DNA from 2 places in the Flavobacterium sp. GSB-24 genome. Region 1 is predicted to be linked to the other one. Evidence: riboswitches for the same ligand, from Rfam matches in the RefSeq annotation. Region 1 holds a riboswitch; the other holds the start of a gene.
What was found. A riboswitch is a leader RNA that binds a small molecule or an ion and turns the genes downstream of it on or off. The one in region 1 is predicted to bind S-adenosylmethionine.

Region 1 (15,140 bases):
ATCCTCAGCCAGCAGCCAAAACTTCAAAAGTTACTCCTCTAGAAAGTTTGTCTATTGCAAATTGGACTTATCCAGGTAAAGAAAATGTTTTGGTGAACGAAGATTTTGGGACAGGACTTGTTGCAAAAGATAGTGTTGTGGTTGCCGTTGAAGATGTAGCAACTCCAGCTTATACACAATATGATTTTAAATTAAAAATTGAAAATAATCTGAACAAAGCCATTTCGGCGACTAAAGAATCAAACAATAATAAGTTTTTAGGAGTTTATGTCAATAGTAAAAAAGAAGCAAAAGAGAGTTTTGATTTATTTATAAAAGATCAAGAAACTCAAGCAGGATATAGTATGTACAATGCTTATAATCCTGTTTACGATGTTTTTAATTATTATTTGGCTGGAGCCGATGATAAAAAATGGCTCAAAAACAATAAAATAACAAATGATCCAAGCGTATTGGTATTGAACGGTCAAGGCAATATACTAGCAGTTGCAAAATCTGATTTAGAAGCTCAGAAATATCAATTTAGTTATTATGGTGATTTTTATCGCAAACTTCTGCGAACAGATGCTTTTTTAGCAATGAATACTGTTTTAAAGAATAAAAAAGCAGGTGATGCCGATATAATTAAGGCTTTTAATAAAGCAGCAATGCTCGAAGCTTCTTATGACTACGATTCAGAAGATGTAGTAACAGATCCTAATTCAACAGAATTTGTATTCACAAAAACACCTTTAGACAAAAAAGAAGTTGCCGCAAGTTGGAAAAAATTAATTGAAGCTCATCAAAAAGATACTAAATCAGATATGTATTTGGTTGAAACAATTGTAAAGGAAATCAAAAACCAAGGATTTACAAAACAGCTTTTTAATGAAGATAAAATTTTAAACGACACCGATTTCTTGGCGATAGACTATTTGCTTAAACATTCTGATGATATAGAAAACAAACGTGCAGAGTTCAATAGTATAGTAGGACAACTTCATAATGTTGGAAGTCCAGTTACTGAAATTTCAAATGCGTTACAGTTAAACCTTTATGCATCTCAAGATGGAGTTACAGGAAATATCAATAAAGAAAAAGTCAATTCTATTTATAAAAAGATAATTGCGTCTGGTAAAGGTAATTTTGATGCTTACCGCAATTATTTTGATTATTTAGGTCAGGTTGAAGACAAAGATGGTTCTAACACAACTTTCTTAAAAGAGTTCAATACCTATTTTGATAATACTTTGGCTGGAACAAGTCCAATTGAAAAATTAGACGCCATTTTTGCAGGATTAGATTCTAGTTCAAGTTATTCTTATGACGGATGGAATATGTTTAAAGAATATCATTCTAACCTAGCAAATACTGCAGCGTGGACTGTAGTGTTGAAACCTCAGAATTCTAACTTTTTAAAAGATGCTATCAAATGGTCTGAATATAGTTTGGTTGTTACTAAAAACAATCCGTATTATTTAGATACTTTGGCGCAGTTGTATTATAAAGACGGGCAAAAGCAAAAAGCAATCGAAACTCAGACTTTAGCAGTGAAATATTTATCTGGTGTGACTGAAGAAGAAACTGCGACTGAAATTAAAGACACGTTAGCAAAAATGCAAAACGGAACATATTAATAAGACTAAGTTCTAAAAGCAAAAAGCCGATTTCTAATTTAAGAAATCGGCTTTTTTATGTTTAGCTAACTAAGATATCTAACAATCTAAGTTAGTCTATAAGTCTAGATTTACAATCCAAATGCAGCTTTTACTTGGTCAACAAAATCAAGTTTTTCCCATGTAAACAACTCAACAGTAACCGTTTTTTCGTTTCCGCCTGGAGCAGAGAAAGTTTTAGTTACAGTTTCTGGTTTACGTCCCATGTGTCCGTAAGCAGCAGTTTCGCTGTAGATAGGGTTTCTTAATTTTAAACGCTGCTCGATAAAGTAAGGACGCATATCGAAGATAGCTTCTACTTTTTTAGCGATTTCACCGTTTGTTAAGTTTACTTTTGAAGTTCCGTAAGTTTCAATGAAAATTCCCATTGGCTCAGCAACTCCAATTGCATAAGAAACCTGAACTAAGATTTCATCAGCAACACCTGCAGCAACTAAGTTTTTAGCGATATGACGTGTAGCATAAGCAGCACTTCTATCTACTTTACTTGGATCTTTTCCAGAGAATGCACCACCACCGTGAGCACCTTTTCCACCGTAAGTATCAACGATGATTTTTCTTCCTGTTAAACCAGTATCTCCGTGAGGTCCTCCAATAACGAATTTTCCTGTTGGGTTAATATGGTAGTTGATTTTATCGTTGAATAAATGAGCGTGCTCTGGGTTTTTAGCGATAATTCTTGGAATCAAGATTTCGATAATATCTTTTTTGATTTTAGCAAGCATTGCAGCTTCTTCATCAAAATCGTCATGTTGTGTTGAGATAACAATTGCATCAATACGAGTCGGTTTGTTATCGTCGCTGTATTCTAAAGTTACTTGAGATTTAGCATCTGGACGTAAATAAGTGATTTCTTTGTTTTCACGTCTTAAAATAGCTAACTCTTGTAATAATTTATGAGATAAATCAAGTGCCAAAGGCATGAAGTTTTCAGTTTCGTTTGTAGCGTAACCAAACATCATTCCTTGGTCTCCAGCACCTTGCTCTTCTGGCTTCGCTCTGTCAACCCCTTGATTAATGTCTGCAGACTGCTCGTGAATTGCAGAAAGAATTCCACAAGAATTCGCTTCAAACATATATTCACTTTTAGTATATCCAATTTTACGGATTACCTCACGTGCAATTTGTTGTACATCAAGATAAGTATTCGATTTTACTTCACCTGCTAAAATTACCTGACCTGTAGTAACTAATGTTTCACAAGCTACTTTTGAATCAGCATCAAATGCCAGAAAGTTATCAATTAAAGCATCCGAAATTTGATCTGCAACTTTGTCTGGATGCCCTTCACTAACAGATTCTGACGTAAATAAATAAGCCATAATAATTTATTAAATTAACATTAAGCGAGGAAAAAGTAATTGCTGAAAGTGCTAAAGGAGAGTTCCTGCTTTAGCATTTTTTACTACTGAAATCTATCTTTCAGTATTCATAACGAACCATTTCATTATGAAGAGGTTGCAATCAGTTCAAATTTTTCCTCTGTATTCGGGTGCAAAGGTATAAAACCATTTTGATTTGCAAATTAAAGTTCAACTTTTTTTATTTTTTACAACAGAAATTTAACAAAAACATACTAGATTGATAGGGTAATAGAAATTATTTTGGTTTTTGTTTGGTCGATTAAAAAATAGTTCGCACATTTGCTTCGTTAAAATAACAGAAAGAAATGAAATTTACAATTTGCAATATGATGTCTTGTAAGATGCCGGAGTTATCCGCAGAGACTCTATTGTAGTTTTTTTTCAACAACATATATAGAACCTCTGCAGACCGCAGAGGTTTTTTTTGTTCAAAAAAGAAAGCTGTAAGATTTTTTTTAAGCCAAAAACAACTAATTAATCAGTTAAAAAAATGAAAAAAAATGTACTAATCGTTTTAGGTCTTTTTACATTTTCAGGTATTTATGCTCAGGACAATAAAAAAGAGCAGGATACTTTAAAGAGTAATGAATTAACAGAAGTAACAGTTATTGGATCTAGAAGTAAAAACAGAGTAAAAACAGATGTGCCGGTTCCGGTTGATGTTTTTAACGTGGGCGAAATAACAAAAGGTGCGCCGCAAACCAGCGTAACTCAAATATTAAACTATGTTGCGCCTTCGTTTACAAGTAACGCAACATCAACAGCAGATGCAACAGATCACGTTGATCCAGCGCAATTAAGAGGATTAGGACCAGATCAGGTTTTAATTTTAGTAAACGGAAAAAGAAGACACACAAGTGCTTTAGTTAATATAAACGGATCGCCAGGAAGAGGTTCTGTTGGAACAGATTTAAATGCGATTCCGTCTTTTGCAATAGAAAGAATTGAAGTTTTAAGAGATGGAGCTGCGGCTCAATACGGTTCTGATGCAATTGCCGGAGTAATTAATATTGTATTAAAAAAGAACGCTGACTTTCTTACTGGAGGAATTCAATACGGAACTAATTTGTCATCTGGATCTAATAATTTCGAAGGAGGAGCAGACGGGCAAACTGTTCAAGTCGATTTAAATTACGGAACTTCATTAGGAAAACCTGGAAGTTTCTTCAATATTACAGGAACTGCCGTTACAAGACAAGCAACAAGCAGAGCAGGAATTAGAAACAACGGTATTTTTAATGCCTATAATGCTGTTGAAAATAGAGCAGCACAAAATGGAGTTGAAATAAATTCATTATTCAGCAACATTAATACGACTGGAAACTCGGCACAAATTATTAGTTCATTACAACAATATGCGCCTCAAGTGAGCTATTTTACAGCAGCACAGCAAACTGCAATCGCATCTGCAACAACAATTGCGCAAATGCAGACAGCTTTGAATTTTGATGTTACTAATAATGAATTAGCCTACAGAGGACAGCAAAGAAGTGACTATAATATGAGTGTTGGCCAGTCAGAACTTGCTTCTGGTCAGGCATTTTATAATGCAAAATATCCTTTATCTGAAAGTACTTCTTTGTACTCTTTTGGTGGAGTGTCGTATAGAAATGGAAAATCGTATGCGTTTAACAGACTTCCAAATGGTTCTGGAACTTTTACGCAAGTGTATCAAAATGGATTTTTGCCAGAAATAGAATCAGATATATTAGATGCTTCTGCAGCGGTTGGCGTAAACACAGAATTATTTGGTTTTGATACCGATTTAAGTACAAACCTTGGAACAAACTCATTTAAATATGATGTAAACAATACTATTAATGCAACTCTTGGAACAAATTCTCCTTTTAGTTTCGATGCCGGTAAAGTTTCGTTTTTACAAAGTACAACCAATTTAGACTTTAGTAAAAAATACGATGTTCTTTCAGGATTAAACGTTGCTTTTGGCGGGGAATTCAGATATGAAAATTACCAAATTAAACAAGGAGATGAAGCTTCTTACGGCTTATATGATGTAAACGGAAATTTAGTAACGGGAATTTTACCAAGCACTTCTCCTTTAATAGTTACTGATTTCTTTGGAAACAAACGTGGAGCAGGAGCGCAGGGATTTTCAGGTTTCCAGCCTTCGGATGCTAAAGAAAGAGATAGAAAAAGTGGTGCAGGATATATTGATTTAGAATTGAATGCAACAGAAAAATGGCTCGTAAATGGAGCTGCACGTTATGAAAATTATTCAGATTTTGGAAGTACAGTTACTTTTAAACTAGCCTCTCTTTTAAAATTGACAGATAATATTAATTGGAGAATTTCTGGACAAACAGGTTTTAGAGCGCCTTCATTACAGCAAAAGTATTTTGAAGCAAGTTCAACACAATTCATCAATGGTTCGCCATATCAAGTAGGTTATTTTACAAACGATTCGCAGGCAGCCAAAAGTATTGGTGTAGAAAACCTAAAGCCAGAGAAATCAAAAAGCATCAGTACAGGATTTACATTTAAAATTCCTGAAGCTAACATAACCATTGCTACTGATGCTTATTTTACAAGAATCAATGATCGCGTTGTATTGTCGGGACAATATGCAAGACCAACAGATGCGCAAATTGCTGCCGCTACATCTCCAACGCAGGCAGAAGCGTTGACATTGTTCCAACAGGCATTTGATTTGAAAGGTGTAGAAAGAGCTTCGTTCTGGACAAACGGAATCGACTCTGAAACTAAAGGAATTGATTTGGTAATATCTCAAAAATATGATGTTATTCAGGATTTCGTAATCAGAAATGATTTTGCTTTGAGTTACAATGAAACCAAAAGAGTTGGAGATTTACACATTCCGCAATCAATAATTGATGCAGGAGGAGATCCATATATTTATTCTTTCTTTCCAGAATCAAGCCGAATTTATTTAGAAGAAGCCATTCCGAAATTAAAAGCAAACCTGATGACAACTTTTAGCATCAAAAAACTAGATATTTATTTAAGAAACAGCTACTTCGGAAAAGTTACAGATCCAGGAGCAACAGATGTGAATCTTGACGGATCAGCTTCTGTATACGAGCATCCAGAATACAGTGCAAAATTAGTAACAGATTTATCTTTCGGATATCAGATTAACGAACATTTTAGAGCGACTGTTGGATTTAATAATATAGGAGACGTTTATCCAGATAGAAACAATCCGGCAACTCCAGCTTTTACAAATACAACTCCAACTTTATCTCCAGCGCCAAGTACAGACTTGACCAATGCAAATCAGTTTGCTTATTCAAGAGCAGTTTCTCAATTTGGATTGAACGGAAGATTTGGTTTTGCACGTTTAAGCTTTAAATTTTAAGAATTCAGAATTTATGCCGCAGATTAATCAAATTAAAAGGTTTGTTTAATCATTTTAATTCTCTAATCTGTGGCTAAATTGGAGACATTTTCTAGAATAATTGTATATATAATAAGTGATTATAAAAATTTAATAATAAAAATCGAATTTTAATTTGGTAGTTAAAAAAATATTACTACATTTACTCTATCGAATTAGTCGAATTAAAAAAACAAGCCAATTTAAAAAATGAAAGCAATAGCAAGAAGAAATATGATGTGTTGTGGAATGATGCAAATGTGCATCCCGACTTGCTGTTGCCAAAAGTGAAAGATAAAATCTTTGTTATAGTTAGAACTATAAGCCCTTTTGGTAGCCATCCGAAAGGGCTTTTTTCATTTCAACATTTTAAATTTTAAATCATGAATACACTAGATATAAATACAATTGCATTTCAATACTTATTGAGAACAGATTCTCAAAAAAATAATAATAAAGTTGAAGAAACAACGAGTGATACTTTAAAGTATAACCCGGAACAATATTTAAAAACTCACAAATCAGTACTGTTTCACATGTACGCACTTGAAGAAGAAGGAGAAGATTTTTTTATTTAAGTCATTTCAAAACTTAATTACAATATAAACGTATAACAATACCTAAAAAAACTAAGAAATCATGAGTACACAAAAATTTGCAACAAACGCATTACACGCAGGACACGATGTTACTAAAAACGGAAGCACAAGAGCAGTGCCAATTTACCAGACATCATCGTATGTATTTAACAATTCAGATCACGCTGCCAATTTATTTGGTCTTGCCGAAGCTGGATTTATTTATACAAGATTAAATAATCCGACAAACGACGTTTTAGAACAGCGTCTGGCAGCACTTGAAGGCGGAATCGGAGCGGTAGTAACAGCATCTGGAGCATCGGCAATTTCTACAACATTATTGACTTTGCTAAAAGCTGGAGATCATATAGTAGCATCAAACAGTTTATATGGAGGAACTTATAATCTGCTGAAAGTTACATTACCAAGATTAGGAATTACAACAACATTTGTAGATCCTTCAAAACCAGAAAATTTTACCAAAGCGGCAAAAGAAAATACAAGAGCTTTTTTTGTTGAATCTCTGGGAAATCCAAAATTAGATGTTTTAGATTTAAAAGGAATTTCGGCAGAAGCCAAAGCATTTAAAGTGCCATTTATAGTAGACAATACAGTTGCGACACCTTACTTATTGAACCCAATTAAATATGGTGCCGATATTGTAATTCACTCCTTAACTAAATATATCGCTGGAAACGGAACTTCTTTAGGAGGCGTTATCATTGATGCTGGAAATTTTGACTGGGCAAACGGAAAATTCCCTGAATTTACCGAACCGTCTGCAGGTTACCACGGATTAGTATATCACGAAGCTTTAGGAAATGCGGCTTTTATTGCAAAAGCGCGAATTGAAGGACTGCGTGATTTTGGTTCTGCTTTGAGTCCATTTAATGCTTTTCAGATTATTCAAGGATTAGAAACACTTCCAATCCGAATCAAGAAACATAGTGAGAATGCTTTGGCTTTGGCCGAATGGTTAGAGAAACAAGATGAGGTCGTGTGGGTAAATTATCCAGGTTTAAAATCGAATAAATATTACGATTTAGCCCAAGAATATTTGCCACAAGGCCAAAGCGGAATCATTACTTTTGGATTAAAAGGTGGTTTTGATGCTGCTAAAAAAGTTGTAGATAATACAAAATTATTCTCTTTACTAGCCAATATTGGCGACACTAAATCGCTGATTATTCACCCGGCAAGTACCACACATCAGCAGTTAACAGATGAAGAACAAATCGAAACAGGAGTTTCAAAAGATTTGGTTCGTCTGTCTGTGGGAATTGAAGATATTGAAGATTTAATTGCAGATCTGCAAACTGTTTTTGAGAGTGTTTCGCTATCACAATACAGTATTAATAAAAATTAGGTTTTTTTGTTTTTTGTTTGAAAGATTGCCTTTAGTGATTGGTTATTGCTAAAGGTAATTTTTTATGAAAAGCATCATTATAAAAATTCAACCATATAAGTGATATAAGTTCATTTAGTAAAATGCACCACAGTGCGTCTAGCAATTTAACGCAAAGAAAATTAAATGAACTTATATCACTTATATGGCTAAAAAACAAAATAGTAGAAATTATGTCAAAGCTTAAAATAAACATTATCCTTTTTGGAATTGGAAATATCGGAAGTACTTTGATTAATCAGATTATTGAAAGTCAGGACTTTTTTCTTGAAAGTAAAAACGTAGATTTTCATTTTCCTATTATAACCAATTCTACAGTGGCCTTTTTCGAGAAAGAAGGTGTTGGTTATGCTTGGGAAACCAATTTTAGACAATTGGCTGTTCCTTTTAAAGTAGAAGATATTATTGAATTTGCTAAAGAAAATGAATTCGAAAACTTGATTGCTGTAGATGCAACAGCCAGTGATGAATTGGTGAAACATTATAATACGCTTATCAAAAACGGATTTAATATTGTGGCTGTCAATAAAAAAGCAAACACACTGCCGATAGACTTGTACAAAGAGCTGCGATCAAATCTTAAAAAGTATGACAAAGAGTTTTTGTATGAAACATCTGTCGATACAGGGATTCCGGTTTTGCAGACTTTAAGAGATTTGTATTATTCGGGAGAAAAAATCACCAAGATTCGAGGAGTATTTTCAGATAATTTGAGTTACGTGTTTAATAGATTTTCTTCTGAAGATGTTTCGTTTTCATCCGTTTTAAAAGATGCAAGTCTTTTGGGATTAATGAAATCAACATTCAAGGAAGATTTATCTGGAAACGACACGGCAAGAAAACTTCTAATATTGGCAAGAGAAGTGGGCAAAGATTTCAATTTCTCAGATATTCAAATACATCCTTTTATTACAGAAAATCATCTGGAACAAAATGGAGTGCTGAATAAAGAAGCAGTTGACAAATCATTTAAAATAGCAAAAATAACACAGTCTGATAACCATGTACTTCGTTATGTGGGCGAATTTGATTTTGAGAAAAATAAGCTGGAAGTCAAATTGATTTCAGAACCTGCACATTCTGCAATTGGACAATTAAAGGGCTCGGATACCATTTTTGAAATTTATACACAATCTTACGCACAGGTTCCAATTGTAATCCAAAGTGCATCGCCGTGCAAACAGGCAATTTCGAGAGGAATTATAACCGATATTTTGAAAGTAGCGGAAAGAATTAGAAATAAAGAGGCCGTTTGGTCTTAAAAACTTCGTAGAAAATAAAAAATATAACTAATGTTCTTTGATAAACTGATTCGTTAAGGAAGTTTAGAAAGCTTTAAAACTGCTTATTGATCAATTTTTTATAGTCTTTTTCTGTAAATTATTTTTGTAAGATGTTTTTCGACGTAAAAAAATCACTTTTTAACGTATTTTGTAATTAAATTCTTGAATTTTATTTGTTTAATAAAAATAATAGTTGCATATTTGTTATACCCAAAAACTACTACAATCAAATGAACTTAAAAGTCAACAAAATGTTTTGCGCCATTTCGGTTATAACCGAGGCTGGGTTGTCTATTGCTTAAAAAATTGTAAGAATACAATATATAGTAAAGCCTCCCAAAACATATTGGGAGGCTTTTTAATTTTACACAAAAATGCAGAATTTAAATAAAATACAATATAAATCACAGATGAATAAATCCTTACAGATGAACAAGATGTTTGCTGTCGCGCTTATTTGCGTGAACGTCTGTTGATACTAAAAGAATAAATGAGTTTAAAAAACTTAACCCTTTTGGTATCTGAAATTCCAAAAGGGTTTTTTTATTCCTGAAAGCGATTTAACATAAACATAAAAAAGAAATAAAGATTATAAAACGCAACTAAACTAAAACTTAATATCATGAGCACATTGAACTACTTAGCAAAAACGATTTCTACTTTGAAAAACAAAAGAACGAAAAGAAATAATCCGCCGCCGCCAGCAAACGAATTGGCTCACCCAAGGTTCGGAATTACTGAAACGGATAAAAATACCGAAAAAATAACACCAAATTCTTTGTTGTTTTTGATGTATTCAAAAGAAAATGAAACGCTTTTTATCTAAATTAAAAAGCATCGCAAAATAGGCTTCGGCCTGCTTAATTTTACTGGGCATTTCTGTTCGGTAAATTTTTGCGTATAATAGTTTTTGCTGCAATATGTTTATGAAATTTAGCAAACAGTTTCGATAAAATTTGTTTGTTAAAGAAATTAGTAGTTAATTTGCACTCGTTAAGTTCAAAAAAGTATTGAAATGTTATAAAGAAAGGACGAGGGATTAGACCCGATGAATCCTTAGCAACCCTTCGTTAATTCGAAGAAGGTGCTGCATTCTACCACGCCCAACGTGGAAAGATAACAACAAGAATTTTTCTAGTTTATACTAGTTTTTTCTTTCTAATATTTCCAGATACAAATCAGATAATACAACAGATTTGAAATTGGAAAATATACCAAACCCTATTAGCATACAAAATTTCACCACAGAAAATGGTGCGCTTTATCATACACTGCCTTTAAGTTTTACTATTGCTGGTCAGCCTTTGCATAGTGCGCCTATTGTTTTGGTAAATCATGCCTTGACAGGAAACGCCCAAGTTACTGGCGAGAATGGCTGGTGGAATAACTTAATTGGCGAAGGTAAAACCATTGATACTGCTGTCTATACCATTTTAGCTTTTGATATTCCAGGAAATGGAAGCAATTCTTTCCTAATCGAAAATTATCTAGATTTTACTGCCAGAGACATTGCCCGAATTTTTATTGAAGGACTAAAAGATTTAAATATTGAAAAGCTTTATGCTATAATTGGAGGCTCAGTTGGAGGCGGAATTGCTTGGGAAATCTTAGCTTTAGAACCAAATATCACAGAACATCTTATCCCAATTGCAAGCGATTGGAAATCGACAGACTGGCTTATTGCCAATTGCTTCCTGCAAGAACAAATTCTCAATAATTCTTCAAAGCCAATCGAAGATGCGAGAATACACGCCATGTTGTGTTATCGTTCGCCAGAATCATTCAAAGAAAAATTTCAGCGTACCATCAATCAAGATCTTTTGATTTTTAATATCGAAAGCTGGCTGGCGCATCACGGAAAAAAATTGCAGCAAAGATTTCAGTTAGCTTCTTATAAATTAATGAATCAGCTGCTTAAAACAATTGATATTACTAGAAATAGTGAAAGTTTTGAAAACTTACTGTCACAATCAAATGCATCAATTCATATAGTAGGAATTAATTCGGATTTGTTTTTTACAGCAAAAGAAAACGTAGAAACCTACGAAGAATTGAAGAAATTTAAAGACAATGTTTTCTACAGCGAAATTGATTCGGTTCACGGACATGACGCTTTTTTAATCGAGTACAAACAATTAGATCATTTACTTGCCGACATTTTTAAGGCAGAAACAATAAAAAAATAAAATGAAAGTATTAAAATTTGGAGGTAAATCATTAGCAAACGGAGAAGGACTTAACAAAGTTGTTTCAATCATTTCGGATAAAGTAAATCAAGGTGAAAAAATTACAGTTGTAGTTTCTGCACGCGGAAACGCAACAGATGAATTAGAATTTATTTTAAGCATTGCTGCTAAAAATGGCAGTTATAAAGAATTATTAGAGAATTTTAAAAAATATCAAATATCAGATTATCCGCATGTAGATTTTTCGGAAGAATTTAATGTTTTAGATAAACTTTTTGAAGGAGTAAGTCTAATTGGCGATTACAGTAAAAAAATCAAAGATCAGATTCTATCAAAAGGAGAATTGCTTTCGGCTAAATTATTGACTGCTATTTTAGTGGAAAAAGGAATTCCGGCCAATTTTGTAGATTCAAGAGAACTGCTGAAAACCGATTCTAAATTTGGTGATGCACAGCCTCTAGAACAGCTTTCAAAGAAAAACGTAGTAAATTATTTTAAAGAACATAACGGCGAAACGGTTAATATAGTTACAGGCTTCATTGGTTCCAACAACAACAACGACACAACTACTTTAGGTAGAAACGGCAGTAACTATACCGCTTCGTTAATCGCTAATTATTTAAATGCCGAAGAACTTCAAAACTTTACACACGTAGACGGAATCTACACGGCAAATCCAGATTTAGTTGCAGATGCTAAAAAAATCGAATATTTGTCTTTTAACGAAGCAAATGAGCTGGCTAATTTTGGAGCAACAATTCTGCATGCCAAAACGATAATTCCGTTATTAGAAAAAAATATTCCGCTTCGTATTTTAAATACTTTCAATCACGAAAACCGCGGAACATTAATTACATCCGATTCTGCCAAAGAAGGAATTAAAACACTTTCTGTTTTAGAAAATGTTTCTCTTGTGAATTTGGAAGGACGCGGATTACTTGGAAAAGCTGGAGTAGATGCCCGTATTTTTAAGGTAATGGGCGATCATAATATCAGTGTTAGTATTATTTCGCAAGGATCTTCAGAAAGAGGAATTGGCTTAGTTGTAGCAACAGATAAAGCGACAACTGCAGTTGTAGAATTAGAAAAAGAATTTGAAAATGACTTTTATTCGAAAGACGTAAATCAAATTACAGTTACAGATAATGTATCAGTAATCTCGATTATCGGACAAGATTTAAGTACATTCCATAAACCATATACAGCCTTAATCAAAAATAAAATTGTTCCGATTTTGTTTAACAACACTGTTACAGGTAAAAACGTGAGTTTGGTTGTTAAAAAAGAAGAATTAAACAAAGCCTTAAACGTAATTCACGGAGAAATTTTTGGTGTTTCTAAGAAAATAAACATCGCGATTTTTGGCCACGGATTAGTAGGAGGGACTTTAATTAACCAAATCTTAGAATCGGCTGCAGCAATTGAAAAACGTAAAGATGTTAAGCTGAATGTTTTTGCTATTGCAAACTCAAAAAAGCTGCTTTTAAATAAATATGGTGTAACTGCAAACTGGAAAAATGAAATTGAAACCAAAGGCGAGGCATATACTATAAAAGATATTATTGCTTACGCAAATGAACATCATTTAGAAAACTTAATTGCGATCGATAACACGGCAAGTGCGCCTTTCGTAGAAAACTATATTCCGCTTGTAGAAAGCAGTTTCGATTTGATTTCTTCGAATAAAGTAGCGAATACATTAAGCTATGGCTTTTATAAAGAATTGAGAAAAGCTTTAACTGAAAACCAAAAGAATTATTTGTATGAAACCAATGTTGGTGCAGGATTACCATTAATTGATACGATTAAATTACTGCATCTTTCAGGGGAAAACATCACAAAAATTAAAGGTGTTTTCTCGGGAACATTGAGTTATTTATTCAATAATTTCTCTGCGAAAGATGCTCCGTTTAGTGAAATCCTGCAGGAAGCAATTGATAACGGATACACAGAGCCAGATCCGCGTGAGGATTTATGCGGCAATGACGTTGGAAGAAAATTATTGATTTTGGCTAGAGAATTAGATTTACAAAACGAATTTGAAGAAATCTCTATTCAGAATCTTATTCCAGAGCATTTACGTGAAGGAAGTGCAGCTGATTTCTTGACGAAATTAAAAGAATTTGATCCGATTTACGCTAAAATAAAAGCAGACCAACAGCCAAATCATGTACTAAGATATATCGGCGAATTGTCTGGCGATTTACAAAATGACAAAGGAAATCTAGAAGTTAAATTAGTTTCAGTACTTTCGGATACAGCCTTAGGCGGACTAAAAGGTTCTGATTCTTTCTTTGAAATTTACACAGAATCTTACGGAGATCGCCCAATCGTTATTCAGGGAGCTGGTGCAGGTTCTGCGGTAACGGCAAGAGGAGTATTTGGAGATATTTTGAGATTGTCAGATAAAGGGTAATACGATTTTAGATTGAAGATTTTAGACTTGAGATTTTAGATTTACAAGGCTATAACAAAACAAAAAAAATAACAACACAATGAAAGTAACCTTAAACAGAGTAAATGACGCATTTCATTTTAAACTAAAAAATGAACGCGGACATATAGTTGACGTTGACAGCAGAGCCGAATTCGGCGGAAGCGATTTAGGAGCTAGTCCAATGGAGCTTGTATTAATGGGCGTTGCAGGATGCAGTGCAATTGATATGATTTCAATTTTAAAGAAGCAGCGTCAGGAAATCACTTCTTTTAATGCTGAGGTTGAAGGAACAAGAGTTCAAATCGAAGAAGCAAAACCTTTTAAAGAAATCGATGTGGTTTTTTATTTAGAAGGAGAAATCAATCCTGAAAAAGCAAAAAAGGCGGCACAGCTTTCTTTCGAGAAATACTGTTCGGTTGCCAAAACAGTTGAGCCAACAGCAGCTATTAAATATAAAGTCGTTTTAAACAACGAAGAATTAAGTTAATTAAATTAGTCAATTTGAGAATTAGATAATTCTCAGTTAGCTGAAAAGGAAAAATATTTTGCGAAACTTAGTGTTCACTTTGTGAATCTTTGCGAAATAGTTTTTCAAAAAAAACAAAAAACAACACAATGAATAAAGAAGAATTTGGTTTTGAAACACAAGCCATAAGAACACAATTAGAAAGATCACAGTATTTAGAGCATTCGGTGCCATTGTATTTATCGTCAAGTTTCGTATTTGAAGATGCAGAGGACATGCGCGCTTCTTTCACAGAAGAAAAAGAAAGAAATATTTATAGCCGTTTCAGTAATCCAAACACATCAGAATTTGTAGACAAGATCTGCAAAATGGAAGGTGCAGATTCTGGTTATGCTTTTGCAACGGGAATGG
Region 2 (15,140 bases), 1.8 Mb from region 1:
CAGTTTAATGATTCGTATCATATTAACGATTTAGGTAAATACCTTCCAATGAATCCGGCTTTGGCAAAAGAAGCAATAACAATGATTATCAATTATTCTTACGCCTTAAGCCATCCGTTATATTACAGCACTTTTACCAATTTTGATAAATACAAGCAAGAGCAGGCTACTTTGGCGGGAACTGCTGTAAATGGGGCATTGAATTGGCACGGAAATGCTGAAGATGTAGACGGAGTTTACGATTATATTTCAAAAGAAGAAATTGAAAAAATATATTGGAATTATCTAGATAAAAGGACGCTTTGGATGGCAATGGTTGGAGGTGATTCTGCCTGGGGTGGAGGAAATCTGGCATCACAGTGGGAATCTGGATACGTTACCGGACATTGGTTAGGAGAAATGTCAGTTTGGTCGCATGAGTATTCGCATCATATTGGTTTCAGCCACAGCAGTAATTTAGCTAATAGCGGCGAAGGCGGAGGACAGCAGGAAATGCTGACTCATTTTTATAAATATTTGATTTATTTAAATGATCTTCCTTTTACAGATCCAGAGGTTTTACAAACTTATACAAAGACAAAATACCTTAACGGAACGTACAAAAAACCAGTATTTACCATTAATCCAAAGAATCCATTTTTGCTGAAATATAAAGGTGAAGGAAAATGGAATTAAAATATAAAATAGACATGAAACATATTTTGCCCTTAATTCTTGTACTTTGCTTTTTTACCAATTGCAGCAAAGACGATATTGAATCTAAAAATTACGATTACTATTATCCAACAGAACAAGCGACTCTAACCGCAGAAAATATTCCTGGAAGCACAGAAGCATTTGATCCTAAAGGAATAGCCGTTTCAAAAGATAAATTATACGTTGTTAATGGAAACGTTTTGGAAGTTTTTGATGCTCTTACTTTTACTCATATCAAAACCATTAAGGAATATGTAAAAGGAACAACTACAATTCCGCTAACGAGTTTGACTTCTGTTGCAGTTGACAATGGCCGTATTTATGTTGGAAGCACCGAATCCAGATTATTTGTTTTTGATGAGACCACAAATGCGGGAATCAGTACTGTTGGAAACGGACAATGGTGGAAGACTTTTGTACACGTTTTTGGCGTAGTTGTAAAAGACGGATTGGTATTCGTAAAAGAAAAAGAAAAGTCTATAAAAGTATTTGAAACCTCTCAGATTACAGAAACAAGCGATTGGGATTTACAGCCTCTCGCAAAATTAAACACATTAAATGGTTATACAGAAGTATATTCAATGGATGTATATGGCGGTAATCTTGTGGTAGCAGGAAGAGATGCAAGAAGCTATTTGTATTATAATATTGCCAATATTAAAGCAAATGCTGCGGCATCTTTAACAACTCCAATCGAGCCTCAGAAAACACAATTTGTAGATATAAAACCAATTGCTGTTTCTTTCAGCAAAGATTGGGCAGTGACTTCAGAAAATGTTGGAAGTGCTTCTTATTTAAGATTGTACCCAAAAGAAGATTTTATCAAACAAAATTATAAAGCAGTTGTAAACGCTTCAGATATTTTGGGACAGAATTCATTTGGAACTATTGTTGGAACGGCACAGCTTAATGATTTTATTTTTTTATCGGACAATACCAATAAGAAAATCAGAATTATAAAATTGAATAAATCTACTATTGCAGAACAGAATAATTAGGATTTAAATTCCAAAATAAAAAAAAAACAAATTCCAAATTCCATAATCAATTGGAGTTTGGAATTTTTTATTTGAAATCAAAAAGTCTATTAGATTGATAGGTTAATAAAAGTTTTAAGGATTTATAGCTAAAAATTAGAAATAACTATTTAAATTTGCACTCGCTATGAAGAAATATAACCAGAAAATGAATAATTATTATCATTGCAGCATGATGTGCTGTGCTGTTGTAATGGTATTTATTGATCTGGCTTAATATATAAAATGATAAAATTTATTTCCAAAAGCCTTTCATAACTATTTGAAAGGCTTTTTGATTTTAAAATGTAATTAAAGAATGATTGAATTAAAAAATGTAACCAAAACATTTCATCAGAAAGACAGAATTGTGGCTGCTTTATCTGATGTCTCGCTTAGAGTTCCTCCAGGGAAGATTTTTGGTGTAATTGGAACTTCTGGTGCTGGAAAAAGTACTTTAATTCGCTGTGTGAATTTATTGGAGAGACCAACTTCAGGAGAAATTATTGTGGACGGCAAAGCGCTTATGCAGTTATCAAATTCGGAATTGGCGATTGAAAGAAGACAAATCGGAATGATTTTTCAGCATTTTAATCTGCTTTCGTCACGAACTGTTTTTGAAAATGTTGCTTTTCCACTGGAATTAGCAGGAACTTCAAAAACAGAAATTAAAACGCGTGTTTTAGAACTGCTTCAATTAGTTGGTTTAGCAGAAAAAGCAAATGATTATCCTGCAAGTCTTTCGGGAGGCCAGAAACAAAGAGTTGCAATTGCAAGAACTTTAGCCAATAATCCAAAAGTGCTTTTGTGTGATGAAGCTACAAGCGCGCTGGATCCTGCTACTACAAGATCTATTTTAAATTTATTGAAAGACATTAACAAACGTCTGAATATTACTGTTTTATTGATAACGCACCAAATGGAAGTTGTAAAATCTATTTGTGATGAAGTGGCGGTAATCAGTCACGGAAAACTAATAGAGCAGGGAAGTGTAGGCGAAATCTTTGCCGATCCAAAACATGAATTGACTAGAGAGTTTATTTCATCTTCTTTACATATTGATATTCCATCCGTTTATCAGGAAAAATTAAAACAAGAAGATGACGGAACTTTGAATCCGTTATTGAAATTAGAAATGACTGGAAAATCGGTAAACGAGCCTGTAATTTCTGAAGTTTCAAGACTTTTTGATACTGACTTTAAAATTGTCAGTGCACAAATGGATCAGGCAGGCGATGTAAATTTTGGTGTAATGCTGATTGAATTATCAGGAAAGCGTGAAAATTATAGTGCCGCGATTCAATATTTTAATTCAAAACATATTAAAACAGAAATTATAGGTTATGTCTGATTCCATTATAGAATTATTGTTAAAAGGAACATGGGAAACCATTGTTATGACTTTTGTATCGGGATTTTTCGGTTTTTTACTGGGACTTCCAACGGGAATTTTATTATTCCTTACGCGTAAAAATCAAATTTTAGAACAGCCGGCTTTAAATAGAACATTATCTGTTTTAGTAAATATTTTTCGTTCGATTCCATTTATTATTTTAATCGTTTGGATGATTCCGTTTACACGCGCCCTTGTAGGAACTTCAATTGGTGTCAGTGCGGCATTAGTACCGTTAAGTATAGGAGCGGCTCCATTTATCGCCAGATTAGTCGAAAACAGTTTGTTAAGTCTTCCTTCAGGATTAATTGAAGCGGCAAGAGCTTTAGGAGCAACTCCACTTCAAATCGTTTACAAAGTATTACTTCCAGAGGCTTTACCTTCATTAATAAACGCTGCATCGATTACGTTAATCACGCTTGTAGGTTATTCTGCAATGGGCGGCGCTGTTGGTGCGGGCGGACTTGGACAAGTGGGCTATCAGTACGGATATATTGGTTATGATGCTGTTACGATGAATTCAGTTCTGGCATTATTGGTAATTTTAGTATTCCTGATTCAGTTTGCGGGAGACAGATTATCAAAGCGATTTGATCACAGATAATTATCAATTAAAAAATTAGAATTAAAAATTTAAAAATAGAATTGTCATGAAAATAAATTTCTTGAAAACAGCCGGAATTTTAGCTTTAGCACTTGTTGTAGCAAATTGCGGAAAAAGTAAAAATAACGATCCGCATTTCATAAAAGTTGGAGTAGCTTCTGGACCAGAATTAAAAGTAGCCGAAGCAGCTAAAAAAGTAGCAAAAGAAAAATACGGTTTAGAAGTGGAATTGGTTTCTTTTAACGATTATGTTATTCCAAACGAAGCTTTGAGCCAAGGAGATATTGATGCGAATGCTTTTCAGCACAAACCATATTTAGACGAACAATCGAAACAACGCGGTTACAAATTGGCGATCATCGGCAAAACATTTGTTTACCCAATTGCAGCTTATTCTAAAAAAATAAAAAGTCTTTCGGAATTGAAAAACGAAAGCACAATCATTATCCCGAATGATCCAACAAACGGCGGGCGTTCTTTATTGCTTTTGCAGAAAAACGGATTGTTGAAATTGAAAGACGGCGTTGGTTTACTTCCTAAAGTTACAGACATTGTTAGTAATCCTAAAAATTTGAAAATTTTAGAATTAGAAGCACCGCAATTGCCTCGTGCCTTAGACGACGAAAATGTTTCTATCGCTATTATCAATAATACTTTTGCTTCTGCAGCAGGATTAGTTCCTTCCCGCGATGCTTTATTTGTTGAAGATAAAGATTCTCCGTATGTAAATTTAGTGGTAAGCCGTGAAGACAATAAAAACGAAGAAAAAGTAAAACAGTTTTTACAAGCGTTTCAATCTGCTGAAGTAGAAAAAGCTGCTGAGCAAGAATTTAAAGGTGGAGCTGTTAAAGGCTGGTAATTAATTGTTAATTATGAATTATGAATTATTAATTATTAATTATGATTTCGCCCATAACTCATAATTTATAATTCATAACTCATAACTTTATAAAATAACGGGTTGATTTTGTAACGTTTATAGATTATTCCTTATTTAATTTAGGAAGATATTTCTAAAACAATAATCATGAGATCAATTTGGACAGGTTCGGTAAGTTTTGGTTTAATTAATATTCCAATTAAAATGTTTTCGGCGGTTGAGGAAAGCAGCCTTGATATGGATATGCTGGATAAAAAAGACCATGCAAATATCAAGTTTAAGCGTGTGAATGAAAGCACGGGTAAAGAAGTCGATTTTGCTAATATTGTCAAAGGATATAAAATTGACGATAAATATGTCATTTTAGACGATTTAGATTTTGAAGCCGCAGATGCCATCAAAACAAAAACTATCGATATTGAAAGTTTTGTTCTCGAAAAAGAAATTCAAAGTATTTACTATGAACAGCCGTATTATCTTGAACCAGACAAAGGTGCGATGAATGCTTACGGACTGCTTCGCGACGCGCTTCAGGCTTCAGGAAAAGTCGGAGTAACACGTTTTGTTTTAAGAAATAAAGAAAGCCTTGCGATTTTAAAACCTTATAAAGATGTAATTGTTTTAAATCGAATTCGGTTTGAGCAGGAAATTAGAAGTACAAGTGAATTAAAATTACCGCCAATGTCGAAAAAATCCACAAAAGAAATGGATATGGCCGAAAAACTAATCGATCAGCTTACTGAGAAATTTGATATTACAGGATTTAAAGACGAATATACTGCCAAACTTTTGGACATTATTAAAAAGAAAGCCAAAGGAAAACCACAAAAAGCTTCTCCAAAACTTAAAGTCGTGCACAAACAAAGTGACGACTTAATGGAAATGCTAAAAGCAAGTCTCGAAACTAAAAAGAAAAAATCATCTTAGCTGTTTTGTTTTTCTTCCAGCTTTAAAATAATCTTTTTAATATTGGCTCCTTTTGATAAAATAGGTTTCCACAAATCACCTTTTTTCTCAAAACGACTCAATACATTTTTAATAGTAAATTGTGAAGGATGCAGTTTTTCTGTGACTTCACTCCATTCTAAAGGTGTCGAAACTGTAGCGCCTGGTTTTGGACGAACAGAATAAGGCGCAGCCAAAGTTTGCCCGCGGCGGTTTTGCAGAAAATCTATATATAATTTGTTTTTTCTTTTTTTGATGCTTCGTTCAATCGACGTAATTTTTGGAAGTCTTGCATGAACTTCTTTCGCAATTAATTCGGCTAAAATTTTAATCGAATCATAATCGTACTGTGCTCCAAGCGGAATATAAATATGAAGTCCAGTAGCGCCAGAAGTTTTACAGAGACATTCCGTTTCCAATTCATCCATCACTTCTTTTACCACTAATGCTGTTTGTACAACTATAGGAAAATCATTTTCTGTAGCAGGATCTAAATCAATTACCAGCCAGTCTGGATTTTGAATATGCTTTATAGTTGAGTTCCACGGATTCATTTCTATACAGCCTAGATTTGCCATATACAAAAGCGTTTCTTTATCGTTACAAATCAAATAATTTACATCGGCATCATTCGATTCAGAGAATATTTTTTTGGTTTTCAGCCATTTTGGCGTTTTGTCCAAATCAATATCTTTTTGATAAAAACTAGGAGAATCAATTCCGTTTGGAAAACGATTCATAGATTCTGGTCGGTCTTTTAAGTACGGCAGCATAAGCGGCGCCACTTCATTATAATATTGAACGACATCGCCTTTTGTGATTCCGTCTTTAGGAAAATAGATTTTATTTTGGTTGGTTAAATGCAAAGTTGTTTTACCAATTTTCAAATCATAATCATTTTCAGTTTTATGTTCTTTTAAATCTTCCATTGCAGTTGTATTATCATTGGTTATTTTATTCTCTTTGATATTGCCAATGAAATTTACTTCGCTGGCTTTTTTGTCTATTCTCAATCCTAAATAAACGGGATGTCTCAAGTTTTTGTCCTGCGTCCATTCAGAATATTTTACCTGACAAACCACTTTGGGTTTAACCCATTGAATTTTGTCGCGTAAAGGCAATTTTTCCTTAAGTGGTGACTTATCAATAAAAAGAGGCTGTAATTTGGTATAAAGTTCTTTTAAAACCGATTCAGTAAAACCGGTGCCGCATTTTCCAATATATTGCAGTTCTTTTCCGTTGTACTGCCCAAGCAGAATTGCACCAAAATATTTTCTGGAATTTTTAGGTTCTGTAACTCCAATAATGATAGCTTCTTCTTCGTTAGAAATTTTAATTTTCAGCCAATTATTACTTCTGTTTCCTACGGAATATGAGCTGTCTGCCTTTTTAGCAATAATGCCTTCGCTGTTACTTTTTCGGGCATTTTCAAATTGTTTGATTCCGTCGCCGATTGTATGTTCAGAATAAAAAATATTCGAAAAATCATATTTATTAAATAAGATTTTAAGCAGTTCTTTTCGGTCAAGAAGAGATAAGTCGGTTATTGAATTTCCGTCTAGATTCAATAAATCAAAAACATAATATTTTAAGTTGCCAATTCCTGTTTTAAGATAATTTTGAAGCATTTGAAAGTCGGCTCGGCCCGATTCGTTTTCAACTACAACCTCACCATCGAGAATAACAGTATGATCTATTTTTTTTAATTCTTCTGCAATTGGTTTAAAATTAGTATCAAACGAAATTTTATTTCTACTAAATAATTCTACACTTGGTGGATTAACTACAGCAATTGTACGATAACCGTCATATTTGTTTTCAAAAATCCACTCTTCATCATCAAAAGGTTTTTCAGTAATATTGGCAAGCATGGGTTTTAAGAATCCTGCTTCAGCGATTTTTGTTTTAGGCTTTTTTTTTACGGCACTTTTAGTTTCGCTTTTTTCTTCGGATTTAGAAATTAACTTTTCAGATCTCTTTTTTAATTCATCCAAAGTTCTTTTAGAAATCACGGATTTATCGTTTTCTAAAACATCAGAATCAGAAGCGTATTTATCGTGTTTTTTAATCAACAGCCAGGCATTTTCCTGCTTTCCGTGAAGTTTTACCAGAGAAAATTCTCCTTTTAGTTTTTTTCCTTTTAGAATAAAACTTAAACGTCCTTTTTTAAGATCGGCCAGTAATTGTTTTTCATCAGATGCTGTTTTTTCATCAGAGGTATAAGTTCCATTATCCCATACAATCACATTTCCTGCCCCATAATTTCCTTCCGGAATAGTGCCTTCAAAATCTTTATAACTATAAGGATGATCTTCAACCATCATAGCAAGACGTTTTATTTCAGGATCCATTGACGGTCCTTTTGGAACTGCCCAGCTTTTTAAAACACCATTCATTTCTAACCTAAAATCATAATGCAAATGTGATGCGGCGTGTTTCTGAACCACAAAAATTAACTTGTCAGCCGATTTTTCGATTTCTCCTTTGGGCTCACGTGTTTGTTTAAAATCCCTTTTTTGGTTGTATTTAGACAGTGACATAAGTTTTCTTAGATTATCAGGGTTAACATAATAGCATAAAGTGCAGTCGCAACAATAGCAAAAATTATATGGGCAAAGAGCAGCTGAATATAATAACCTCTAAAATCAATTGGGGGTTGATGATGGGTCATTTTAAAAATGATTATCCAGCTGATTATGCCAATTATACCGCTGATAGCGCCTAAGATAAGAGTCGTTAACGGTGTAATTGGTGCAATATTCTTTACCCAAATAATGTGATATCCAACTACAAACAAAAAACCAATTGCATAATGCAATATCCATCCCCAATTTATTTTTGCTTGTGTTGAAAGTTCAATTTTCATTTTGTCAATAGCGTAACTCAAGAGTACCGGCTCTTTATACAATTCCCTGAAATTTTTAGACATTGCATAACTAAACCATGTCATGGCAGATGTTGCCGCAATAGATACTAACAATAGTTGTAAAATAGTATAAAGCATGATATAGGTGATTTAGAGACTAATTGATACCAAAGTTAGTTTCCAAATACCTTTTCTGCTTATAGGATTAGAATTACAAATTACATAATTGTCAGTATATGAGATACTTGTTCAAATTAGTTGTTGGAAGAAACTGTAGCTTCCAGACTTGTGCTTAATATTGTTACGGCTTTTTCCATTTCTTCTGGCTCCAAATTTCCAAATCCTAAACGGGTTGCAGTAAGATCTTTGGTTTGGTACAAAATGGTTTTCGGAAGGAATAATCCGTTTGTAGAGCATTCTTTCTGAAATTTTATAAGGTTAAAATCAGGAAGCCATTCTACCCAAATGGCTAAACCTCTCGGCGGTACTTTAAATTTAATTTTGCCTTTTAGTTTTTCACTAAGTAATGAAACAAAATAGTCTCTGCGTTCTTTGTAGATTTTTTTATTTTTTTTAGAAAGTCTATGCACTTCTCCTTCAGTAATCCAATCGGTTAAAACCTGTTCTTTAATAACATCAATTCCGGGTTCGAGAATGTTTTGATGTTTTTCAAGTTCTTTAATAAATTCAGAAGGAGCAGCAACAAAACCATAGCTGAATCCCGAAGGAAGTGATTTTCCAAAAGATCCTATATAAACCACACGCTGGTTAGAATCAAATGCTGCCAACGGTAAAACAGGATTGTTATCATAATGAAAATCAAAGTCATAATCATCTTCGAGAATCACAAATCCATACTGATTCGCCAATTCCAAAACTTCAATTCTCTTTTTAGCACTCAGTAAAATTGTCGTCGGATAATGATAATTGGAAGTAAGATACAAAACTCTGATGGTAGAAGTTTCACAGATTTCTTTTAATCGTTTGGTGTCAATTCCGTCTTCATTTACTGGAATAGAAATAATCTGTGCTCCAGTATTGGTCAAAGTCATATTGGACATGTAATAGCTGGGAGAAGCCACCACAACTTTATCTCCAGGACTTATGAGCACTTTTGTAACCAGATACAAGCTTATTTCGTGACTGCTGGTTGTAAGCAGGTTTGAAGTCGAAATTCGAATTCCCCTAGTAAGATTTAAATAATTGGAAAAATGGGTTTTAAAATTTAAATGCGATCGTAGCTCGATTTGTTCGTATGTTTTAGAAGTTTTTCGTCTCTTTAATTTAGAAACATAAAGTCTTGCCAGAACATCTGTTTGCACCAATCGCAAATCTGGCATTCCGTCATTAAATTGATAAGGCAGATTACTAATTTCTATTGGATTTTCGAGAATCGTAGAACGCTGAAATGTAAAACCAGTATTTAATTCAGATTGATTTTGGTCTTTTACAACAGTATATTCAATTTGTTTTTTTTGTTTTTGCTGTGATAAAATAAATGTTCCTTTATTCGGAAGCGTTTCAATCCATCCCTGCGATTCCAGATCCTGAAAAGCTTTAATTAATGTATTGCGATTGACTGCCAATACTTTGCAGAGTATTCTTGTGCCGGGAAGTTTTGTTCCTTCGGGAAGAAAACCAGTTTGTATGGCTTTGATAAATTCAAAAACAATCTGAAGATAAAGCGCTGTATTTTCTTCTGGTTTGAGCTGAATAAAGCTTTTAAAAGGAATTTCAACCGGACTATCCATAATTACAAAACTGGTATACTTGATTAGTACGGCAAGATACTACTTTTGCCAAAAAAACATTAACCAAATGAAAAAAATCTATTTTGCTGTTTTTACAGTAATTTGTACCAATTTTTACGCGCAGACCAAAAAAGATTCCATCAATAATATGGAGGAAGTTATAATTAATGAAAACCGTTTTACTACCCCAATTTCTAAACAAAATAGAAATGTGTATGTTATAACAAGTGAAACCATTAAAAAACTTCCAGGAAGAACGCTTCAGGAAGTATTACAATATGCTAACGGAGTTGACATTAGACAAAGAGGTCCATTTGGAACTCAAGCCGATATTAGTGTAGATGGCGGAAGTTTTGAACAGACGGTTGTTTTGTTAAACGGAGCAAAAGTAATCGATTCGCAAACCGCTCATAATATGCTAAACCTCCCTCTTCCGGTGGAAGCAATCGAAAGAATAGAAGTAGTGCGCGGACCAGCTGCGAGAGTTTTTGGAATTAACAGTTTAACGGGAGCAATTAATATTGTAACTAAAAAACCAACAGATTCTGGATTTTTGGTAAGTACTTATGCGGGGTCTAATTTTGAAAAAGATACTCAAGATACAGGAGATACTTTTTACGGAACAGGTGTTCAGGCAGGAGCTGTTTTAGGTAAAGAAAAACAACAGCATTTGATTTTTGCTTCTCACGATAAAAGTAACGGTTACCGTTATAATACCGCATTTGAAAACAATAAAATTTTCTACCAAGGAAATGTACAGATCAATGATTCTAATGAAATTTTAGGTTCGGCAGGTTACATCAAAAACGGCTTTGGAGCAAACGGATTTTATGCAGCGCCTGGAGATCGAAATTCTACCGAAATTGTGCAGACCACATTTGCCAATATTCAGTCGAAACATGCTATTACCGAAAATTGGAAAATTATGCCGAGAGTAACTTACCGCTATAATTATGATGATTACCGTTACTTAGGAAACTCAAATTTGAATGTTGGAAGAAGTCAGCATTATACTAATTCTATTGCTGGAGAATTGAATTCGACAGTTAAATTGTCTAAAGGCGAAATTGGTTTTGGCGCAGAATTTAGAAACGAAAATATTCATTCTACTAATATTGGCGATCACGACCGTGAGAATGTTGGAATCTATGCCGAATACAGAACAAGTTTTACAGAAAAACTAGACGTAAATTTAGGAACTTATTTAAATTATAATTCCGATTATAAATGGCAGGTTTATCCTGGAATTGATGCTAGTTATGCCATTACAGATGCATTTAAAATCATTGGAAATGTTGGAACAAGCCAGAGAATTCCATCTTTTACAGACTTATACTTAAAGCAGACAGGAAATATTGGTAACGCCGATTTAGATTCAGAGAATGCTTTTCAAAGTGAAATTGGTTTTAAATACAGCGAGCGATCTTTAAGTTTCAATGCGAATTATTTTTACAGAAAAATAAACAATTACATCGATTGGATGCGTAACTTAACCACTCAGCCTTGGCAGAGTCAAAATACGGGTGATTTAAAAACAAACGGAATTAATTTGCGAGGTAATTACAGATTTGATTTTTCTAAAGATTCAAGATTGAATATTCTTTTAGCATATACTTATTTAGATTCTCAATTTGAAAGTTCTCGTACCGAAGTATATTCTAAGTATCTTATTTCTTCGTTGAAACATCAAATAACAAATACAATCGATTATCAATACAGAGATTTTTCAGTATTGTTTGCAACACGCTTTGACGAAAGAATTACTGGACCTTCTTATTGGGTAAATGATTTTAGAATAAGTCAGACTATTCAAAAATTTACAATCTTTTTAGATGCTCAAAATATATTTAATGCCACTTATTATGAAGTAGGAGCGGTGCCTCTCCCTTCAAGATGGTTTACTTTGGGAGTAAAATTGGTTACTTTTTAGTTTTAAAAGCCTGTAAATCGAAATTTACAGGCTTTTTTATTGCTAATCAAACCAATTGCGGTTATATAAAATTCAATAGAAATATTGTAAAATAAACTGCTTTATAAGTAGTTACTTAGCTTTTGTAAATATTAAAACGTTTATTATGAAAGCTTTATTAAAATTAAAAGTCATACTTTTTGTAGTTGTAATTGGATTGCTGTTTTCTTGTAAAAAGAATGACGGCTACAGCGATCAAATAGAAACTTCCAGTGTTCCACTTGATACAACAAATACAGAACAAGTTTCTGATACTGCAACTACATCAACCAATATTGTAACTACTCAAACGCCAACATCTGCAAATGGTAATACAGATTCTTTAAGTACAGCCGGCAGAGGAAGCGGGCCAGGAGAAAGTGCACAAGATGGGTCTACCTACACGCCTTCAAAAGGAGTGCAAAAAGACAGTGTTAAACTGCAGACGGAAAGTGCTAAAAAAAGAAAGAATAAATAATTTATTCGGTCAGAAAAGTTAAAAACTCATTTCAAAACGAAATGAGTTTTTTTATGGAGTAAAGAATTTAAAGCTATTGTATTAGGAATTACTGTTCTAAAAATAAAAATTAATTGAAATTTATTTTAGAATTAAATAATTGTTTTTCAGAGTGTTTTAAAGGGTTTTGAGCAACTCTTAAAATAAAATTTTAAAAAATATTATTAAATACTACTAATTTGATAGAATTAGTATGTATATTTGTATCACAGAAAATTTCTGAATGATACTTATCCAGAAAGACCGAGGGAATAGGCCCATTGACGTCTTAGCAACCTGTTACCGAATAAGGTGCTAAATCCTTCCACTGTGGTGGACAGATAAGAAAGATTTCCTCCAAATCTGAATAAGATCATATTTTTAAACTTTTATTTTATTAAAATGAAAACCGAATCAATCTTATACTCAGGTTACGAACTTTTGAATTTAATTTTCGAAGAAAATAGTCTTGCTTTTTTCCGAATGTGAAGACATTAAATTCTCCCAATATTTTTATTAAACAGCATTTTCTAGAAGCCTTTGTGACTTTGGCCTAGAATTCTTTTGTCCAATCTTAAACTAAAAATCAAAATAAAATGAAAAAAATACTATTAGGCTTTGCGCTACTTTTTGGCTTTACGCAAACTCAGGCACAGGAAAATAATTTACAACTAAAAGGAACTGTTGTAGATACAGTTGTCAATTATGTTTATCTGCAAAAGTTTCATAATAAAATGTTTACCACAATTGATTCGGTAAAAGTAAAAGACGGAAATTTTAGTTTCAAAACTAAAGTGAAAACGCCAGAACTATATGGTTTAAGTGTGAATACAGAAAGCAGTCCTTTGTATATTTTTCTTGAAAAAAGCCCGATTACAGTAAAATTAAGTCCGAAGAAATATTACAGTAATTCTGTAGTCGAAGGTTCTGCTTCTCAAGATTTATTTGAAACTTACAAAAAATCAAAAGATGTAGAAATCAGTAAATTCATTACAGAAAATCCTAATTCTATTGTCTCGGCTTATGTATTGTACAGAAATTGGTCTTACAGATTATCGCCAGAACAAATAAGACAAAATATTGCCTTGCTCGATAAAACCCAGCAAAGTACTACTTACGTAAAAGAACTAAGAGATCTTGCCCTTGTTTTGGACGGATTAGCAGTGGGGAAAAAAGCTCCAGATTTTACTGCCAATGATCCTGAGGGAAAACCAATCCGTTTTTATGAAAATTTAAAAGGTTACACTTTAGTCGATTTTTGGGCTTCGTGGTGCGGCCCATGCCGAAGAGAAAATCCAAATATCGTAGCCGCTTATAAAGAATTTCACGATAAGGGATTCAATATTGTTGGAATCTCTTTGGATAAAAAGAAAGAAAACTGGATCAAAGGAATTCAGGATGATAATTTAACCTGGCTGCACGTTTCTGATTTACTTTTTTGGAACAGCGCCGTTGCGAAATTATACGGAATAAGAGCGATTCCTGGAAATTATTTAGTGGATTCGAACGGAATAATCGTAGCCAAAAATCTTCAAGGCGAAGAATTACAGTCTACACTTAAATCGCTTTTAGAGAAAAAAATATGAACGTTTTAAAAACGTAGAGTCAAGTCAAAATGCTTTACTCACCAAAAAATTAAAGTTCATCAATAAAAAATTTAGTTAATTTAAAATGATCAGGAAATGAATGCTATTGAGACAGAAACACAGCCAATTGAATTAGAATGTTACTTCTCTAAATTTAGAGAAAATACAGTAGGTATAAATCATATTTATAAATCGGTATATGGAAAGCAGAATCTGCTTTACGCCGACTGGGTTGCCAGCGGAAGATTATACAATCCGATCGAAGATATTATGCTTAATAAAATGGGCCCGATGATTGCCAATACGCATTCGCTTTCAAGTCAGACCGGAAAAACGTCTACTTACGCGTATCAATATGCCAGAGATATTATTAAAAAATCAGTTAATGCAAATGAATCTGATGTTTTAATCACAACAGGAACCGGAATGACTGCTGCTTTATCGAAGCTGCAAAGAATTATGGGACTGCGAACCAATAATGAAGCAGATAAACCAGTAGTTTTCATCACACATATGGAACATCATTCGAATCAGGTTTCTTGGTACGAAACAAATGCCGAAGTTGTGATTCTTCCCGCAGATGAAAATAATTTGGTCGACCCTAAAATTCTTTCGGAAGAAATTAAAAAATATGCCGGCAGAAGTTTAAAAATTGGTTCGTTCACAGCTTGCTCGAACGTTACTGGAATTATTACGCCTTATCATGAATTGGCTAAAATCATGCATCAAAACGGCGGACTTTGCTTTGTAGATTTTGCAGCTTCGGCACCTTATGTTAAAATCAACATGCATCCAAAAGATCCAGAGCAACAGTTAGATGCTGTTTTCTTTTCGCCTCATAAATTTCTTGGCGGACCAGGAACATGCGGTATTTTGGTTTTTAATGAAAAATTATACAAATCTGAATTCCCAGATAATCCGGGCGGAGGAAATGTAAAATGGACCAATCCGCTGGGTAA

Region 2: linked by a shared signal. The riboswitch ahead of QMG60_RS21095 (TlpA disulfide reductase family protein) and the one ahead of QMG60_RS06840 (alpha/beta fold hydrolase) in region 1 are both predicted to bind S-adenosylmethionine.

Annotation. Positions count from the first base shown of each region.
Region 1 covers NZ_AP027043.1:1,506,970-1,522,109, forward strand. The annotation lists gene QMG60_RS06805 (hypothetical protein) at 1-1,616, shown strand, start outside; gene metK (methionine adenosyltransferase) at 1,727-2,977, opposite strand; gene QMG60_RS06815 (TonB-dependent receptor) at 3,510-6,356, shown strand; gene QMG60_RS06820 (hypothetical protein) at 6,758-6,952, shown strand; gene QMG60_RS06825 (O-acetylhomoserine aminocarboxypropyltransferase/cysteine synthase family protein) at 7,014-8,318, shown strand; gene QMG60_RS06830 (aspartate kinase) at 8,531-9,619, shown strand; gene QMG60_RS06835 (hypothetical protein) at 10,263-10,466, shown strand; SAM riboswitch class I at 10,656-10,763, shown strand; gene QMG60_RS06840 (alpha/beta fold hydrolase) at 10,843-11,826, shown strand; gene thrA (bifunctional aspartate kinase/homoserine dehydrogenase I) at 11,828-14,242, shown strand; gene QMG60_RS06850 (OsmC family protein) at 14,322-14,750, shown strand; gene QMG60_RS06855 (aminotransferase class I/II-fold pyridoxal phosphate-dependent enzyme) at 14,879-15,140, shown strand, end outside.
Region 2 covers NZ_AP027043.1:5,000,937-5,016,076, reverse strand. The annotation lists gene QMG60_RS21150 (hypothetical protein) at 1-675, shown strand, start outside; gene QMG60_RS21145 (PQQ-binding-like beta-propeller repeat protein) at 666-1,694, shown strand; gene metN (methionine ABC transporter ATP-binding protein MetN) at 2,032-3,063, shown strand; gene QMG60_RS21135 (methionine ABC transporter permease MetI) at 3,056-3,709, shown strand; gene metQ (methionine ABC transporter substrate-binding lipoprotein MetQ) at 3,756-4,568, shown strand; gene QMG60_RS21125 (Ku protein) at 4,737-5,516, shown strand; gene ligD (DNA ligase D) at 5,513-8,074, opposite strand; gene QMG60_RS21115 (hypothetical protein) at 8,083-8,538, opposite strand; gene QMG60_RS21110 (PLP-dependent aminotransferase family protein) at 8,655-10,151, opposite strand; gene QMG60_RS21105 (TonB-dependent receptor) at 10,219-12,081, shown strand; gene QMG60_RS21100 (hypothetical protein) at 12,227-12,577, shown strand; SAM riboswitch class I at 12,844-12,943, shown strand; gene QMG60_RS21095 (TlpA disulfide reductase family protein) at 13,192-14,181, shown strand; gene QMG60_RS21090 (aminotransferase class V-fold PLP-dependent enzyme) at 14,278-15,140, shown strand, end outside.